DNA from 4 places in the Streptomyces sp. NPDC088124 genome. Region 4 is predicted to be linked to each of the others. Evidence: riboswitches for the same ligand, from Rfam matches in the RefSeq annotation. Region 4 holds a riboswitch; each other region holds the start of a gene.

Region 1 (4,204 bases), on a different contig from region 4:
GGGCCCTGGGGGAGCGGTTCGGCGGCCGGGACGCGGGTGGGCGCGGGGAGCAGACCTTCGACCTGCGCACCACGGTGCACGCGGTGACGGCCGTCGAATCGGCGCTCCTCGACCTGCTGGGCCAGCACCTGGAGGTGCCGGTGGCCGCGCTGCTCGGGGACGGCAAACAGCGTGACGCGGTACGGGTCCTCGGCTACCTCTTCTACGTCGGCGACCCCGGCAGGACCGATCTGGAGTACGTCCGGGAACCCGGCGCGGACGTCGAGTGGTACCGCGTCCGCCGCGAGGAGGCGCTGACCCCGGAGTCGATCGTCCGGCAGGCGGAGGCGACGTACGAGCGGTACGGCTTCCGGGACTTCAAGCTCAAGGGCGGTGTCCTGCCGGGGGCGGAGGAGGTCAAGGCCGTACGCGCGCTGAAGGAACGCTTCCCCGGGGCGCGGATCACCCTCGACCCCAACGGGGCCTGGTCGCTGCGGGAAGCGGTCGAGCTGTGCCGGCCGCTGGTGGGTACGCTCGCGTACGCCGAGGACCCGTGCGGAGCCGAGGACGGGTTCTCGGGCCGGGAGATCCTGGCGGAGTTCCGCCGGGCCACCGGCCTGCCCACCGCGACCAACATGGTCGCCACGGACTGGCGCCAGCTCACCCACGCGATGGCGCTGCAGTCGGTCTCCATCCCGCTCGCCGACCCGCACTTCTGGACCATGCAGGGGTCGGTGCGGGTGGCCCAGCTCTGCCATGCGACGGGACTGACGTGGGGCTGCCACTCCAACAACCACTTCGACATCTCGCTGGCGATGATGGCCCACTGCGGGGCCGCCGCCCCGGGGGAGTACAACGCCCTGGACACCCACTGGATCTGGCAGGAGGGCCTGGAGCGGCTGACCGTGGAGCCCCCGCGCATCGTCGCCGGCGAGGTCGCCGTCGACGACACCCCGGGGCTCGGCGTCGAACTCGACATGGACCGCCTTCTCGCCGCCCACGAGCTGTATGCGGAGAAGAACCTCTCCGGCCGGGACGACGCCGCCGCGATGCGATTTCTGGTACGGGACTGGGAGTTCGACAGCAAGCGTCCCTGCTTGGTGAGATGAGGCATTGCCGCGATCATGTCCCGCATTTTGCCGCGGGGGAACGCGGCTGCGGTGCGAAGGCGTACCAAGGCGCGACAGGCCGTCAGAAGAATGAATCGCCCGGTGAATTCGGAGGCGCTCCGGTTCAATTCCCGTCGGGCGTTCCCAGTTGTCGGGGAGTGGGGTGGGAGGGCGATGGATCCTCCCGCCACCGGTGACCGATAAGGGTGTTTTGTCTGTATTTCCCGTTAAGTGAAGTTGAGTGGCGTTAGGGGCACTTGTAGCCTCTGACGCCTTTTGCCTGTCCGATTATTCCGTTACGTTCGTGACCTGTGTCACCCCCGTCTCGGCAGGTGGGCGTGGCGAGGCGGACGCTTTCTCTCCCAGGAGAGGAAAGTTGAGTTCCCGGGAGGCTCCCGAAAGGGCGATTGACCCGAAAATTCGGAACTTGTGCCGTCCTGATATCTCGCTTACGTTCTCGTCCATCCGGATGGAACGCCCAATCCTGCCGCTGTCCGGAGACCCACACACCTATCCGTCACAAGGCAGGAGCGGGGGACCCAGGTAAGTCGCCGGTCCGGATTTCCGGAACGGCTCGGGGTGAAGCCGTACGCACCGCCGTACGGCCGGGCATCTCCAGCCCGAACCCGACAGCTCACCTCGCAGGCGACGGAGAGGAATTCGTCGTGCCCAGAAACGCCAAGCACCGCCGCCCCAGAACCGGCTCGCTCGCCCGTCGCCTCGTCGCGGTCGGCACCGGGGGCGCGGCTCTCGCGATTCCGCTGGTCACCGCGGCCACCGCCCACGCGGCGCCCGCGACGGTGGAACACGTCCGTGCGGCCAAGGCCGCGGAGGCTCCCGCCGCCACACCGAAGACCACCGCCACGACCTATGTCGTGGTCGAGGGCGACTCCCTGTCGAAGATCGCGCAGGCCTACTCCATCAGCGGCGGCTGGCAGAAGCTCTACGAGGACAACCGGAGCGCCGTCGGCGCCAACCCGTCCCTCGTGCACCCCGGCCTCAAGCTGACCCTCAACGGGAAGAAGGCGGCCGCCCCGGCGACCACCGCCACGGAGACGAGCACGAAGACGAGCACGGAGTCCGCCGGGAGCGGCTCGGTCGAGCAGGCCGTCGCCAAGACGTACACCGACAACCTGGACGGCTGGATCCGCGAGGCGCTGGACATCATGGCCCAGCACGGGATCCCCGGCAGCTACGAGGGCATCCACCGCAACATCATGCGTGAGTCCTCGGGCGACCCGAACGCCATCAACAACTGGGACATCAACGCCCAGAACGGCGTCCCGTCCAAGGGCCTGCTCCAGGTCATCGCCCCGACGTTCCAGGCGTACCACGTGCCCGGTACGGCGATGGACGCCTACGACCCGGTCGCCAACATCACGGCCGCGTGCAACTACGCCGCCGACCGGTACGGCTCGATCGACAACGTGAACGGTCCCTACTGACCGGACCCGCGTCGCCCGGCGGGTGACGAACGCACCGGGCCCCGGCCCCGCCGTCCTGCGACGGCGGGGCCGGGGCCCGTTCGCGTACGTGTCACACGTATCGCACGGGTCACACCCGCCGCGCTCGTAGCTCCCGTACGCCCGCCACCGCCAGCACGAGCGCCGTGGCGCCCAGGGACCAGAGGAGCTGCGGGCGGGCCGCGTCGTCGAGGAGCATCAGCACGAACACCGTCGCCATCGCGGCGAGCGTCACCCACGTCAGGCCGGGGAACAGCCACATCCGCAGGACCAGGCGCTCCGGCGCCTCCCGCTCGACGCGCGGGCGCAGCCGCAGCTGCGAGACGGCGATCATCGCCCAGACGAAGAGCAGCACCGCGCCGACCGCGTTGAGCATGTACAGGAAGACCGAGTCGGGCCACTTCAGATTGAGCAGGACGGAGACGAACCCGAACGCCACCGACGCCAGCACCGCCCGCCGGGGCACGCCCGACCCGCTCACCTTCAGCAGGGCCTTCGGCGCCTCGCCCCGCTCGGCCAGCGAGAAGACCATCCGGGAGGAGCCGTACAGGTTGGCGTTGAGCGCCGAGAGCAGCGCCACGAACACCACGATGTTCATGATCTGCCCGGCCGACGGGATACCGATCGCGTCGAGGACCGTGACGTACGGGCTGAGCCCCGCCTTCTGCGCCGTCCAGGGCAGCACGGCCACGATGACCGCCATCGAGCCGACGTAGAAGAACAGGATCCGGTAGACCGCGCTGCGCACCGCGCGGGCCACCGAGCGCACCGGGTCGTCGGACTCGGCCGCCGCGATCGTGACGACCTCCAGACCGCCGAAGGCGAAGATCACGGCGAGCACCCCGGAGGTCACGCCCTGCCAGCCGTTGGGGAGGAAGCCGCCCTGCCCGGTGAGGTTGGCGAGACCGGCCGGGCGGGTGTCGGGCAGGACACCGAAGACCGCGAGGAGCCCCAGGACCAGGAACGCGACGATCGCGAAGACCTTCAGGGCGGCGAAGCAGAACTCGAACTCGCCGAAGTTCTTCACGGCGGCGAGGTTCGCGCCCGTGAAGACGACCATGAAGACCAGGACCCACGCCCACTGCGGTACGGAGGGCAGCCAGCCGTTGGCGATCCGCGCCGCCCCCGTCGCCTCCACGGCGAGCACGACGACGAGCAGGAACCAGTACAGCCAGCCGACGCTGAAACCCGCCCACCGGCCGAGCGCGCGCTCGGCGTGCACGGAGAACGACCCCGACGCGGGCAGCGCCGTCGACATCTCGCCCAGCATCCGCATCACGCACATCGCGAGCGCGCCCGCGATCAGGTACGAGACGACGATCCCGGGTCCGGCCAGCGCGATCCCGGCGCCGGAGCCGACGAAGAGCCCGGCGCCGATGACGCCGCCGAGCCCGAGCATGGTGAGATGGCGCTGCTTGAGCCCGCCGGCCAGCGGTTCGGCGGATTCGGCGGCCGGTGTGGCGGCGGGGCGGGGGGTGAGTCGGTCGTGCATGGGGAGAGCTCAGACTGCTTTCGGGGCCGGTGAGGGGGACGCGGTGGTGCGGTCCTCGCAGTCTCCCCGGACGCCCCCCGTCCAGGCAAAACGTTTCCGGACGCGACGACCGGCGCGCCCGCCCCGGGGCCCCGGGGCCCCGTCCGCCCCCCGGGTGCGGC
Region 2 (4,204 bases), on a different contig from region 4:
TGCGGCCGATCCAGGGCACCAGGTACTCGCGTGCCCAGTGGATGTCGTCGCGCCGTACTTCGAGGGTGCCGCGCGGCGGCAGCGGCGGCCACGGCTGGTCCGGGTCGGCGGGCACCTCGACGCCCAGCACCTGCCCGGCGCGCAGCGCGACCCGGGTGTGCCCCTCGGCCGACAGGTGGAGCCGGTCGCCGTCCCAGGCCCGCCGGTCCTGGACGGTCCTCAGGGACCAGAGGTCGAGCACGGGGCAGCCGTAGCGGTCGGCGATGGCCCGGGTGTGCTCGTTGAACGTGGCGATCTTGCCGCGCAGATGGCGAAGCACGGGCACGCCCCGGGTGTCGAAGCCGGTGGCCAGCATGACCGTGCCGACGGAGCCGGTGAGGTCGGCGACGGCCCGCTCGAAGCGTTCCGCCACGTCGTCGGGGTCGGTGCCGGGGCGGATGATGTCATTGCCGCCCGCGCAGAACGTCACCAGGTCCGGGGCGAGTTCCCTGGCGCGGGGTATCTGTTCCTCGACGACCTGGTCGAGGAGCCGGCCGCGTACCGCGAGGTTGGCGTAGCGGAAGTCGCCGTGGACGGGGTCGGCCGTCGCACCGGAGACCGGAAGCTGATCGGCGAGCAGGACCGCGAGCCGGTCCGCCCAGCCGACGAACAGCCCGTCGGGGCCTGGATCTCCCACACCCTCGGTGAAGCTGTCACCGATCGCCGCGTACGACCCGAATGTCTTGTCTCTTCTTGTTCTCGAATCGTCTGCCACAGCGGGACATTTTCCTCCCGGCGATGTGACCTACGCGACCGTAGGCGGGTGTTGACTCAGGGTGAGAAACACCATCGGTCAATTTTCCCTCAAGCGGGAATAGCGCAAAGCCCCGAGGCCCGGCACCGTATGGGTGCCGGGCCTCGGGGTGGAGGAAACGCGTCCGGGGCGGCCGGACGGATCAGATGGAGACGCCGTTCTGCCGGAGGAACGCCAGCGGGTCGACGTCCGAGCCGTAGTCCGGGCCCGTCCGGATCTCGAAGTGCAGGTGCGGTCCCGTCACGTTGCCGGTGGCGCCGGAGAGGCCGATCTGCTGGCCGGTGGAGACACTCTGGCCGGCCGAGACGGAGAGGGAGGAGAGGTGGGCGTACTGGGAGTACATGCCGTTCTCGTGCTGGATGACGACCTGGTTGCCGTACGCGCCGCCGTTGCCCGCGGAGACGACGGTGCCCGCGCCAACGGCCTTCACGGTGGTGCCCGAGGGGGCCACGAAGTCCACACCGGTGTGGTAGCCGCTGGACCAGCTTCCGCCGGCGGCGCGGTACGCGGTGCCGACCCCGATGCCGTCGACCGGCAGGGTGAAGCCGGACGCGCTGCTCTGCGCCGCGGAGTCGGCGGCGGGCGCCTCGCTCCGGGCCGTGGAGGGCTCGGCGGACGAGGAGTCCTTCGAGGACTTGGCCGACTCCGCCGACGCGGTGGACTCGGAGGGCTTGGCCACCCTGGACGACTTCGAGGCCCTGGTGGGCGCCTCCGAGCGGGCGGCCGAGGCCTTGCCGTTGATGGTGAGCTTGAGGCCGGGGTGGATCAGCCCGGGATCGTCGCCGACGGCGCGGCGGTTGTCCTCGTACAGCCGCTGCCAGCCGCCCCGGACGTGCTGCTCCTCGGCGATCTTGGAGAGGTAGTCGCCCGCGACCACGGCGTACGTACGCACCGTGGTTCCGGCGGTTCGGCTCACCTGCGTCGCGGCCGCTCCCTGCGGTGCGGCGGCCGGCGCGGACTGCGGTGCGGCGGCGAGCGCGGCCTGCGGGGCCGTGGCGGGCGCGGCCTGCTGTGCAGCGTGCGCGCCGGTGGCGCCGATGAGCGGCAGCGCGATGGCGGCGCCGCCCGTGCCGGCGGCGATGAAGCCGCGGGAGAACGGATTGGTCCTGGGGCGGCGGTGCTTACCCTTCGCGGGCATGGCGAATTCCTCTCCGGCGCCTACGAGGTGAGCTGTCGGGTTCGGGCTGGAGCTGCCCGGCCGCGCGTGGTGCGCGACTTCACCCCTAGCCGTCCCTGACGTCGGAACATCGGAACGGCGTACTACCTGGGTCCCCCGCTCCTGCCACGCGTGATGGGTGGATGGTGTCCCCGAGGCGGCGGCAGGATTCGGCGTTCCGCTCGGATTGAGGGTGAACGTAGGCGAGTGGGACGGCCGGAACAAGCCACCCTTTTCCCTCGGTGACGCACCCTTCCCTGCGCGCCGAAGATCGCCCGTCACCCTGCGTGGAGACCGCCCTCCAATTCCCTTTCGAGGTGGCCCTTCCCTTTCGCACCGTCACCACGGAACGTCACGGATATGATCCTGCTCACCAGCCGGAGCCCATCTCCCCCACGATCGGGGCAGGTTATCCGGAATCACTCAATCCGGACAGCGCACCGTTTGGACGGTTTCGCCCCACCCGTCCCCTTGTGATCCGTGGACTCCCCGGCCCTCCGCCGTACTGATGAGCACACCGGCCGATGTCGTAGGGTCGGGGACCGACGCCGCCGGCGAGCAGCGCCGAGGGCAGACACGGAGGAGCAGGCGTGACGCAGCAGTCGCCGCAGGTCCCGTCCACCGAGCCCGAACTGTCCGGAGTACGCAACTTCCGTGATGTCGGCGGCCTGCCGGCCGTGGACGGACGCCGGGTGCGGTACGGCGTGCTCTACCGCAGCGGCCACCTCGCCCACGCCACCGCCGACGACTCCGCCTTTCTCTCCACCCTCGGTCTGCACACGATTTTCGACTTCCGCAATTCCGCCGATGTGAAGCTCGACGGCGCGGATGTCGAACTGGCGGGCGTGCGCCATGTGAACATCCCGCTCTCCGACCCGGCCGAAGGCGCCCAGTTCTGGCGGATGGTCCGGGACGGCGACCTCGACCTGCTCCGCTCGCTCCTCTCGGAGGGCAGAGCGGCGGCCCGGATGACCGCCTCGTACCGCGCGATCATCACGGAGCGCACCGCCGAGCACAGCCGGCTGCTGCACGCGCTGGCCGAGGACAGCGTCCCCGCGCTGCTGCACTGCGCGGCGGGCAAGGACCGCGCCGGGCTCTCCGTCGCCGTGTCCCTGCTCGCGGTCGGTGTCGAGCCGGAGGCGATCACGGCCGACTACCTCAAGTCGAACGACCCGCACCGCCGCTACGCCTTCCGCCGCAGCGACCGGTCGCCCGCCGGAAGGTCCGGCGAGGTGATGGAGTTGCTCAGCCCGCTCTTCGACGCCCGCGCCGCCTATCTCGACGCCGCCTTCGAGGCCATCGGGAAGACCTGGGGCTCCACCGACCGCTATCTCTCCGAAGGCCTCCGGCTCGCGCCCGAGACCCGCGAACGGCTGCGCGCCCGCCTCCTGGACGAAGGCTGACGCCACGGCGAGCGACGGACGGCGTCAACCGCAAGGGACGGCGCCGAAGGCCTGGGCCGCTACCGCCCCTGGGCCCCGACGTGGAAGAGGAGGTAGAGGAAGCCCGCGAAGAGATGGCCGGCCACCAGATAGGCGAAGAGCCGGATCACCAGCCCTCGCGGGAACTTCTTCTCCTCGTCCATGACGCGCGGGCGCGGGGGCACCTGTTCCCGGCCGCCCTCGGCGGGCGCCGGACGCTCTGTCTCCGACATGGATGGGACCTCTCTCGGCGGGTCGGACATGAGGATCAGACATGAGGAGCCGAGCCGCCGACGCACAGGTCGGCGGCCGGGCTCTGGAGCAGGGTGTGGACGAAGAGGAGCTCGGCCCCCTCGGGTCCGGCCGCCGCGATGCGGTGCGGGGTGAGCGAGTCGAAGTGCGCGCTGTCCCCGGGGGCGAGCAGATGCACGGTGTCGCCCAGGCTCAGCCTGAGCCGCCCGTCGAGCACGTACAGCCACTCCTCGCCGGGGTGCACCCGGACCAGGTCGCCCTGTGCCCCGTACGGCACCTCCAGCCGCAGCGGCTGCATGGCGCGTCCGGGGCCGCCCGCCTGGTGGTAGGTCCAGCCGTCGGCCTCGAAGGGTTCCGCCCGGCCGCCCCGGACGATCGGCTCGCGCTCCGGCGGCACCTCGCCGAGCAGCTCGGAGACGGTCGTCCCGTAGATCCGGGCCAGCCCGAGCAGCATGGGCAGCGAGGGCTGCCGGTGCCCCGTCTCCAGCCGCGAGAGATGGGCGGGGGAGAGTCCGGCCCGCCGGGCGGCGGCCTCCAGGGTGAGCCGGCGGCCACGGCGCAGCTCACGCAGGCGCGGCGCGA
Region 3 (4,204 bases), on a different contig from region 4:
CGCGCTGATGTTGGAGGCGGCGACGGCGCGCACCTTGCCCTCCGTGACGAGCTGGTCGAGGGCGGTGACGATCTCCTCGACCGGGACGTCCGGGTCGTCGAAGTGCGTGTAGTACAGGTCGATGTAGTCGGTACGGAGCCGCCGCAGCGACTCCTCGGCCCCGGCCTTGATGGTGGCCGCCTTCAGCCCCTTGAACTCCGGGTGCGCGCCCACCTTCGTCGCGAGGAGCACGTCGGAGCGGTTGCCGCGCGCGGCGAACCACTCGCCGAGGACGGACTCGGACTCACCACCGGAATGGCCGTCCACCCAGGCCGAGTAGACGTCCGCGGTGTCCACGAAGTTGCCGCCCGCGGCGGTGTACGCGTCGAGGACGGCGAAGGACTCCGTACGGTCCGCGGTCCAGCCGAAGACGTTGCCGCCGAGGGCGAGCGGGAAGACCTTGAGGTCGGAGGAGCCGAGTGTGCGCAAAGTCGTCATGCGTCACTTCAACCCCGCCGCAGAGCGCCTTATTCCGTTTCGGGGCGCTCCGGGCGGTCCTGCTGCTCCTGCCGCCCTCAGGACCGGGAGGTCTCAGGACCAGAGGTTCCAGGACCGGGGCTTCGGCCTCAGGGATTGATTCCCTTGCCGTTCAGCCACGCCATCGGGTCGATGCCCGTGCCGCCCGCCGTGTGGACCTCCAGGTGGAGGTGGGGCCCGGTCACGTTGCCGGTCGCGCCGACGCGGCCGATGACCTCGCCGGTGGAGACCTTCTGCCCGGCGCTGACGGAGAGCGAGGACTGGTGCGCGTACCAGACCTCCGTGCCGTCCTCCAGCTCCAGGACCGTGCGGTAGCCGTACGAACCCGACCAGCCGGCCGACTTGACGGTGCCGCTGTGCACGGCCTTGACGGGGGTGCCCGTCGGCGCCGCGAAGTCCAGGCCGGTGTGGTAGCCGGAGGACCAGAGGGAACCGGACTGGCCGAAGGAGGAGGTGAGGGTGTACGAGGAGGTGGGGAGGGAGTAGCTGGCCGCCAGCTTGGCGAGACGCTCCTGCTCGGCCTTGGCCTTGGCCTCCGCCTCGGCCTTCTTCTTGGCCGCCTCGATCTTCTTCTCCGCGTCGTTCTGCCGCGCCTTGGCCTGGCTCGCGGCCTTCTCGGCGGCCGCGTCCTCCTCCGCCGCCTTCTGCGTCGCGTCGGCCTTCGCCTGCTGCCCCTCGGCCTGCTGGAGGATGCGGGCGCGCAGCGCCTCGCCGGCGTCGGTGGCGCCCTGCTCGGCGTCCGCGGCGGTCAGACCGGCGGTGCTCAGGGGCGCACGGGCCAGCACGTCCGACGCGGACTCCGCGTCGTCCGACCCCAGGGAGCCCATCCCCGGCAGGGACTTGGCGTCGGGAAGGTTGTCCGCGATGGCGTCGGGCAGGGATATGGAGACCGCGGGCTTGTCCTGCGCGGTGGCGATGCCGCCCGCGCCGACGGCGGCGATGACGCCGACCCCCAGGACCGTGGAGCTACGGGCGAGCCCGCTGCGCTGCTTGGCGACGCGGTGCCTGCCGCGTACGGGGCGGATGGACTCCTCGGTGGGATTCCACTCCCCCCAGGTCCCGGGCGCCTCGTTCTCACTGCCGCTGCCGAAGGAGTGGGTTTCGAAGGTGACCGTGGGGGCAGGCTTGTTGGACGCCACTGAGGCGTGCTCCTTTCCTTCCTTCTCGCCTACCGGGTTAGCTGACGGGTTCGGAGCAGGAAGGTCTCCTACGGGTGTCCCCTGCCGCGCGAGGCGGCAGGTAACTCCCGATTCACCCCAATTGGTGGTTCCCCGGTTCCCTCGCGGGATTCGGCGCGTGCGCACGGTGCCATCTCTGGCGACGGCTGGGACAACCGCGCTGCGTTATCGAACGTTAATAGAGACCAGGGCCTTATTCCAAGCTGTTCCCGATGATCGTTAACGACTTCGCAACGGACGTACCGGGACACAAGAACGCGCATCCGGGCGAGTTGATCGGCGCTCGAAGCACATTGACCCGCCTCGCATACTTGACGGTATGTCAAACGTTATGCGGAGGGATACTCATCGGTCACCATGAGTGACGCCGCGCGCTCAGGGCACGATCGGCATCGTCCTGCGCCGCTCCGGCTCCCCCTCCGAGGGCCGGCTGACCGCCAGCAGCGCCATGTCGTCCTGGCTGCCGCCGCCCGTGTGCCGCCGCACGTCGTCGATCAGCGCCTGGAGCATTTCGTCGGGCCCCTGGAAGATCCGCCCGTCCAGCCGCTCGCGCGGGACGTAGAAGATCCCGTGCGCGTCGCGCGCCTCGGTGAGCCCGTCCGTGTAGAAGAGCAGCGTCGCGCCGTCGGGGTACGGGGACTGCTCGGCCCGGTCGGGCCACGCGCCCAGCTCGCTCATGCCGAGCGGCAGCGCGGGGTCGTGCGCCGCCAGCATCCGTACGGCGCCGTCGTGACAGATCAGCGGCTCGGGATGGCCTCGGTTGACGAGCCGCACGACGCCCTCGCCGTGCGGAATCTCCGCCAGTACGGCCGTGGTGAACCCTTCGAAGACATCGAGCCCGTCCCGCCGCGTCCCCTCCCTCAGAAGTGAGCGCTCCAGCCGCTGCGCGACGCCCTCCAGCGAGCTCTCCTGCTCCGCCGCCTCCCGGAACGACCCGATGATGACGGCGACCGCCTCGACCGCCTCCAGCCCCTTCCCCCGTACGTCGCCGACGACCAGCCGCACCCCGTACGGCGTGTCCTGCACGGCGAACAGGTCACCGCCGATGAACGCGCCCTCCTGCGCCGCCTCGTACCGCGCCGCCACCCGCAGCCCGCCGATCCGCTCCGCGGGTCTGGGCAGCACGGCGCGCTGGGCGGTCTCGGCGATGACGCGGGCGGAGGCGAGCCGCTCGCCGCTGCGTCTGACGACGCCGTTGATGTAGAGCGCGAGGGCGGAGACGACGAGCACCGTCAGCAGTTCACTGATCGACACCACCGTGGTGAGCGTGTTGGTATGCGCACGGAGCGCGATCTCGGCGGCGAGCGACGCCACGGCCACCAGCAGGGTGCCGAACAGCGGATAGAACGGGGCCGCGGTCAGCGGGGCGGCGGCGAAGAGCGGCGCCGAGGTGACCCTTGTCGGCGTCGCCAGGTCGAGGATGACCCCGCCGATGATCACCAGGGCGGGCAGGAACCGGACGAGCCGCCGCCCGGCCAGTCGCCGCGCGTACGGGCCGGCCGGACCGTACGGCGCCCGGTCCGCCGCCCGGCCCAGGTCGCTGGCGGGATCCCGGCGATGGTCCCGCCCGTACGTGCCGGTCGCCCAGAACCCCGCGGCGTCGGCGCCCAGAATCCCGGCGCCGTCGGCGTCCCGTCTGCTTCTGCCGCCGAGGCGTTCTCCGATTCTCCTGAGCTTCCCCACCAGTCGTCTCCTGCCCGTTCCGCCGACGGCTGCGGACGGCACCGCGCTCCACCCAGGCTGGCCGCCGCCGCGGCGGGCGGCGACCCGCGGTCGGCCGACTGGGCTACGGAGACCGATGCGAGGGCACGGAGGCCGATGTGGAGACGCTCAGTCGGTCAGGTGGCGCTCGGCGTACACCTTCATGGCGTCCCGCACGAGCACAGCCGTACCTTCACCGTACTTGTCATACGCCGCGGTGAAACGTGGATCATCGACGTACAGGGCCGTGACTCCGATGACATAAGACCTGGTGGGCTCCATGGTCACCGCCAGCCAGTCGCAGTGACGCCGGGCGATCGCCTGCGCCTCCTCACCGGACGCGTCGTGCCCTGCCGCGGCCGCACGCCCCCAGTCGCGGGCGATCGACTCGTGCCGCTCCTGGAACGCCCGGCGCTCCTCCTCACCGAGCGAGCGCCACCAGCGGTCGCCCTTCTCGTAGGCGGGGCGGCCCCACCTCTCGGTGACCTCCTGCTCGTACCGCGTGTGCGCGAAGCCGTCGAGCACTTCCTCTGCCATGAGTTCCTCTCCGCTCTCGGTCTTGTGGAGAGTGGTCCGCACCGACGCGATCAGCCGACCGATGCGCTCGCGCTCCTGCTCCAGCAGCCCCAGATGGCCGCGCAGGGCGGCGGCCGTGTCCTGCTGGCCGTCGAGGATCCGGGCGATGTCCGGCAGCCCGAGACCCAGCCCCCGCAGCAGCAGGATCCGCTGCAGCCGGACCAGGGCCTCCTGGTCGTAGTACCGGTATCCGTTGACGCCGGTCCTGCTGGGCTCCAGCAGCCCCAGCTCGC
Region 4 (4,204 bases):
GAAGCGCACTCCGCCGACGACCTTGTACGGCAGGCCGACCCGGATGAAGATCTCCTCGAAGACGCGGGACTGCGCGTTCGTCCGGTAGAAGACGGCGACGTCACCCGCCTTGGCCTCGCCCGCGTCCGTCAGCCGGTCGATCTCGTCGGCGACGAACTGCGCCTCGTCGTGCTCCGTGTCCGCGACGTAACCGGTGATCTGGGCGCCGGCGCCGGCCTTGGTCCACAGGTTCTTCGGGCGGCGGCTCTCGTTGCGCTCGATGACCGCGTTGGCGGCGCTGAGGATCGTCTGCGTGGAGCGGTAGTTCTGCTCCAGCAGGATCGTCGTCGCGTCCGGGTAGTCCTCCTCGAACTGGAGGATGTTGCGGATCGTGGCGCCGCGGAAGGCGTAGATCGACTGGTCGGCGTCGCCGACCACACAGAGCTCCGCGGGGTCCTCGCCCTCGCCGGAGGGGCCCACCAGTTCGCGTACGAGGGTGTACTGGGCGTGGTTCGTGTCCTGGTACTCGTCCACCAGGACGTGCCGGAAGCGGCGCCGGTAGTGCTCGGCGACGTCGGGGAACGCCTGGAGCAGGTGGACGGTGGTCATGATGATGTCGTCGAAGTCCAGGGCGTTGGCCTCGCGCAGCCGTGCCTGGTACATCCGGTACGCCTCGGCGAGCGTCTTCTCGAAGCCGTCGACGGCCTGTCCCGCGAAGGTCTCCTCGTCGATCAGCTCGTTCTTGAGGTTGGAGATCTTGGCGCTGAAGGACTTCGGCGGATAGCGCTTGGGGTCGAGGTCCAGATCGCGGCAGACCAGGGCCATGAGCCGCTTCGAGTCGGCGGCGTCGTAGATCGAGAACGACGAGGTGAACCCGAGCCGCTTCGACTCGCGCCGCAGGATCCGCACGCAGGCGCTGTGGAAGGTCAGCACCCACATCGCCTGGGCGCGCGGGCCGACGAGCTGCCCGACGCGCTCCTTCATCTCGCCCGCGGCCTTGTTGGTGAAGGTGATCGCCAGTATTTCGCCGGGGTGGACGCTGCGGGTGCCGAGGAGATGGGCGATCCGGTGGGTCAGCACCCGGGTCTTGCCGGATCCGGCTCCGGCGACGATGAGCAGCGGCGACCCCGTGTGCACGACGGCCGCGCTCTGTTCCTCGTTCAGCCCTTCGAGGAGCGAGGCCGGGTCGATGACCGTACGGGCCGCCCCGTTGCGGTGGTACGGATCCCGGGCCGGGGGCAGGTCGTACGCGCCCTGGAACAGGTCGTCGGGCACCTGCTCCGGGGCGTCTTCGTCCAGGTCCTCGGGGGGCGGGGGGTGCTCGTCGCCGGAGGGCTGGAGGTCGGCCAGGAAACTGTCGTCAAAGAGGCTGCTCATCGCTTAACGAGTCTAGGCCGCCACACCGACAGTCGGAGCCCGCCCGGCAAAGCCGGCCCCCGGAAGGCGGACGGTTCCGGCTCACACACGGAGCGTAACGCTATACCCCCTATTGCGGCTCCCTGCACTCCGCACGAGCAAATGGTCACAGAAATGTATCGGGCATATCGGCCATCCACCTTCACATCAGCGCCACATCTTGGCTAGCGTGCTCGATCAGGCAGCCCGTACCTCTGAAGGCGATCCGCGCCGAGCGGGCGGCCCACGCCGAATCCGGGCTTTCCACGGGAAGTTCGGAACCGGGGACCCACTCTGCAAGACCGGGGTGAATCGGGCCGTACGTTCGCCGTACGTACAACGCCCGTAGGGCAGCCTTCCGTTCCGCCCGAACCCGACAGCTAACCCGGTAGGCGGTCCACGGAAGGAGATGCCGAACTTGGCGTCGCATCGCAAGGCGCGCAGCCGTAGCGGGGTACGCACCAACGCCCCTGCCGTCGGGATCACGACGGCCGCCCTGGCCTCGGTCACGCTGCTGTCGACGCAGAGCGCGGACGCCGCGCCCACGGAATCGAAGTCCTCGCCGTCGGTCGAAGAGGTGGAGAAAAAGGTCAGCGACCTGTACCGCCAGGCCGGTGGTGACGCGCAGAGGTCCGCCAGGACGAAGGAGGCGACGGCCAAGCAGAAGCGCACGGTCGACCGGGTCATCGACGGCGTGGCCAAGAGCGCGGACAAGCTGAACGAGGCCCGCCGTACGCTCGGTTCCTACACGTCCGCGCAGTCCGGGGGCGGCGCGGGCACCCCCGCGGGCGCCCCGGCGACCCCGGCCGCTTCCGTCGCTCCGGCAGCCCCGGCAGCACCTGTCACCCCTGTCGCCCCTGTTGTACCGGCGATGCCTGCCACCGCCCCCGCCATGCCTGCCACGGCCCCCGCCGCCGTACTGTTCGCGGACAGCCCGCAGACGTACGTCGAGCAGACGGGGATGACGGAGCGGCTGACCGACCGTCAGCAGAGCCCCGTCGCCGACCACTGGAGCTCCCGGGCGGACACCCGCGCTCCGGAGTCGCCGGACGAGTCCCAGGAGTCCTTGCGGACCAGCAAGGAGCAGATCCAGAAGAAGCTCGCCGAGGCCCGCGCGCTGCTGGCGCGGCTCGGCGCGGAGGAGCAGGCGCGGCTGGCCGCCCTGGAGCGCAAGAAGGAAGAAGCGGCCCGCCGCACGGCGGAGGCGAAGGCCAAGGCGGAGGCCCGCGACAAGGCGCAGGCCGATGCCGAGGCGGAGCGCCGGCGCGAGGCGGAGCTGATCCGGCCCCGGTCGCAGCCCCAGGCTCCGTCGGCCGACCCCGGCACGAGCACGGGAGCGGGCACCGGAACGGGCACCGACGCGGCAACGATCGCAGGTGCGAACGCGGGAACGGTCGGCGGCCCCGGACTGGAGGCCGTGACCGGCGGTGACGCCGCCGGCATCTACGCGGCCAAGGCGGCGAAGGTGCTCGCCTTCGCACGCACCCAGATCGGCAAGCCGTACGTCTGGGGCGCCTCGGGACCGAGTTCGTACGACTCCTCGGGCCTGACCCAGGCGGCCTGGCGGGCGGCCGGCGTCGAGCTGCCGCGCAGCACGAGCGACCAGGTGGACACGGGCACCCGCGTCACCACCGATGATCTGCTCCCCGGCGACCTGGTCTTCTTCTACGACGACAGCAGCCACGCCGGCATCTACATCGGCGACGGCATGATGATCCACGCGCCCAAGCCGGGTGCGAACGTGCGCGAGGAATCGATCTACTACCTGCCGATCTACGGCAGCGTCCGCCCGGCCTGACCCGGTCGCGGTGCCCCGGGGACCCCGTCGTGGCGCCCGCGGACCCGACGGACCCGACCCGGCCGGGGCGGGTCCGTCGGGGGCCGGGGTCAGGTCCAGAGCGTGGCGATGAGGATGTTGGCCACGGTCAGCCCGCCCACCGCGCCGAACAGCGGCTTCTCGGCCGCCTCGTCGTCCCGCTTCACGTAGACGATGCCCATGATCACGACCAGGACGGCCAGCTTGACGCCGATCTTGATGTTGTTGAGCGGCTGGTCGTCGGCCTGGTTGAGGCCCACCAGCACCATCCCCGTGATCAGCATGGTGAGGGCGCCGTGCAGCATCGCCGGGGTGAAGCGCGCCGTACCGGCGCTCATCGCCTTCATCTGGGTCAGGAAACCGCCGAGCAGGGCGGCTATGCCGATGATGTGCAGGGCGACGAAGACATTGATCAGTACGTCCATGCCGGGAGCGTAGCCGGGCCCATATCACCCGCCTTCGGTGAGGTGCGGCTTACTTCCGCTATCGGTCGGGTCCGTCCGGAAGGGCGCGCTCCGTCGGGCCGTCATGATCGCGAAACGCTCCGGAACCTTCACCTCCCGCCAATACCCGCCATGTCGAGGCCGGACTGTGACCGTGCGCCCTAACGTCCTGCGTGCGGCCCTCATGGGGCCGTACCGGGCGGCCGTACCGCACGGAGTCAACGGAACCGAAGGAAACGGACCCCGCCCCCGTGGCAGCGCACCGAAACCACCGAAAGCCCAGGCAGCGCCTGTTCACCGGCCAGGCCGGCCGCACCGCGGCGACGCTCGCGCTCGCGGGAGCCGCGACCGCCACCGCCGCGGGCCCCGCGCAGAGCGAGCCCCGGCTCACCCCCGCGCAGATCCAGGCCGAGGTCGACACGCTGTACGCGCAGGCGGAGGCGGCCACCGAGCAGTACAACGGGGCGAAGGTGAAGGCCGACGAGGCCCGCGCCTCGCTCACCGAGCTGCGTGACGAGGCCGCGCGCAGGACCGACGGGCTCAACACCTCGCGCGCCGAGCTGGGCTCGAT

The links. Region 4 has a riboswitch for cyclic di-AMP ahead of AB0P17_RS03600 (NlpC/P60 family protein). Riboswitches for the same ligand answer to the same signal wherever they lie in the genome.
Region 1: it holds a riboswitch for cyclic di-AMP, as region 4 does, so the genes downstream of both, AB0P17_RS10655 (LysM peptidoglycan-binding domain-containing protein) here and AB0P17_RS03600 (NlpC/P60 family protein) in region 4, are expected to answer to the same signal.
Region 2: it holds a riboswitch for cyclic di-AMP, as region 4 does, so the genes downstream of both, AB0P17_RS18035 (LysM peptidoglycan-binding domain-containing M23 family metallopeptidase) here and AB0P17_RS03600 (NlpC/P60 family protein) in region 4, are expected to answer to the same signal.
Region 3: it holds a riboswitch for cyclic di-AMP, as region 4 does, so the genes downstream of both, AB0P17_RS13575 (M23 family metallopeptidase) here and AB0P17_RS03600 (NlpC/P60 family protein) in region 4, are expected to answer to the same signal.

What each region holds. Positions count from the first base shown of each region.
Region 1 is NZ_JBFBJB010000010.1:64,990-69,193, reverse strand. Features, by position in the region: gene AB0P17_RS10660 (enolase C-terminal domain-like protein) at 1-1,088, shown strand, start outside; cyclic di-AMP (ydaO/yuaA leader) riboswitch at 1,586-1,749, shown strand; gene AB0P17_RS10655 (LysM peptidoglycan-binding domain-containing protein) at 1,754-2,533, shown strand; gene AB0P17_RS10650 (amino acid permease) at 2,643-4,043, opposite strand.
Region 2 is NZ_JBFBJB010000019.1:148,712-152,915, reverse strand. Features, by position in the region: gene AB0P17_RS18040 (SGNH/GDSL hydrolase family protein) at 1-754, opposite strand, end outside; gene AB0P17_RS18035 (LysM peptidoglycan-binding domain-containing M23 family metallopeptidase) at 936-1,931, opposite strand; cyclic di-AMP (ydaO/yuaA leader) riboswitch at 1,936-2,101, opposite strand; gene AB0P17_RS18030 (tyrosine-protein phosphatase) at 2,540-3,352, shown strand; gene AB0P17_RS18025 (DUF6126 family protein) at 3,412-3,603, opposite strand; gene AB0P17_RS18020 (XRE family transcriptional regulator) at 3,639-4,204, opposite strand, start outside.
Region 3 is NZ_JBFBJB010000014.1:23,682-27,885, forward strand. Features, by position in the region: gene AB0P17_RS13570 (aldo/keto reductase) at 1-477, opposite strand, end outside; gene AB0P17_RS13575 (M23 family metallopeptidase) at 606-1,655, opposite strand; cyclic di-AMP (ydaO/yuaA leader) riboswitch at 1,667-1,821, opposite strand; gene AB0P17_RS13580 (PP2C family protein-serine/threonine phosphatase) at 2,070-3,173, opposite strand; gene AB0P17_RS13585 (MerR family transcriptional regulator) at 3,525-4,204, opposite strand, start outside.
Region 4 is NZ_JBFBJB010000003.1:187,058-191,261, reverse strand. Features, by position in the region: gene AB0P17_RS03605 (ATP-dependent DNA helicase) at 1-1,356, opposite strand, end outside; cyclic di-AMP (ydaO/yuaA leader) riboswitch at 1,612-1,785, shown strand; gene AB0P17_RS03600 (NlpC/P60 family protein) at 1,784-3,172, shown strand; gene AB0P17_RS03595 (hypothetical protein) at 3,262-3,615, opposite strand; gene AB0P17_RS03590 (NlpC/P60 family protein) at 3,885-4,204, shown strand, end outside.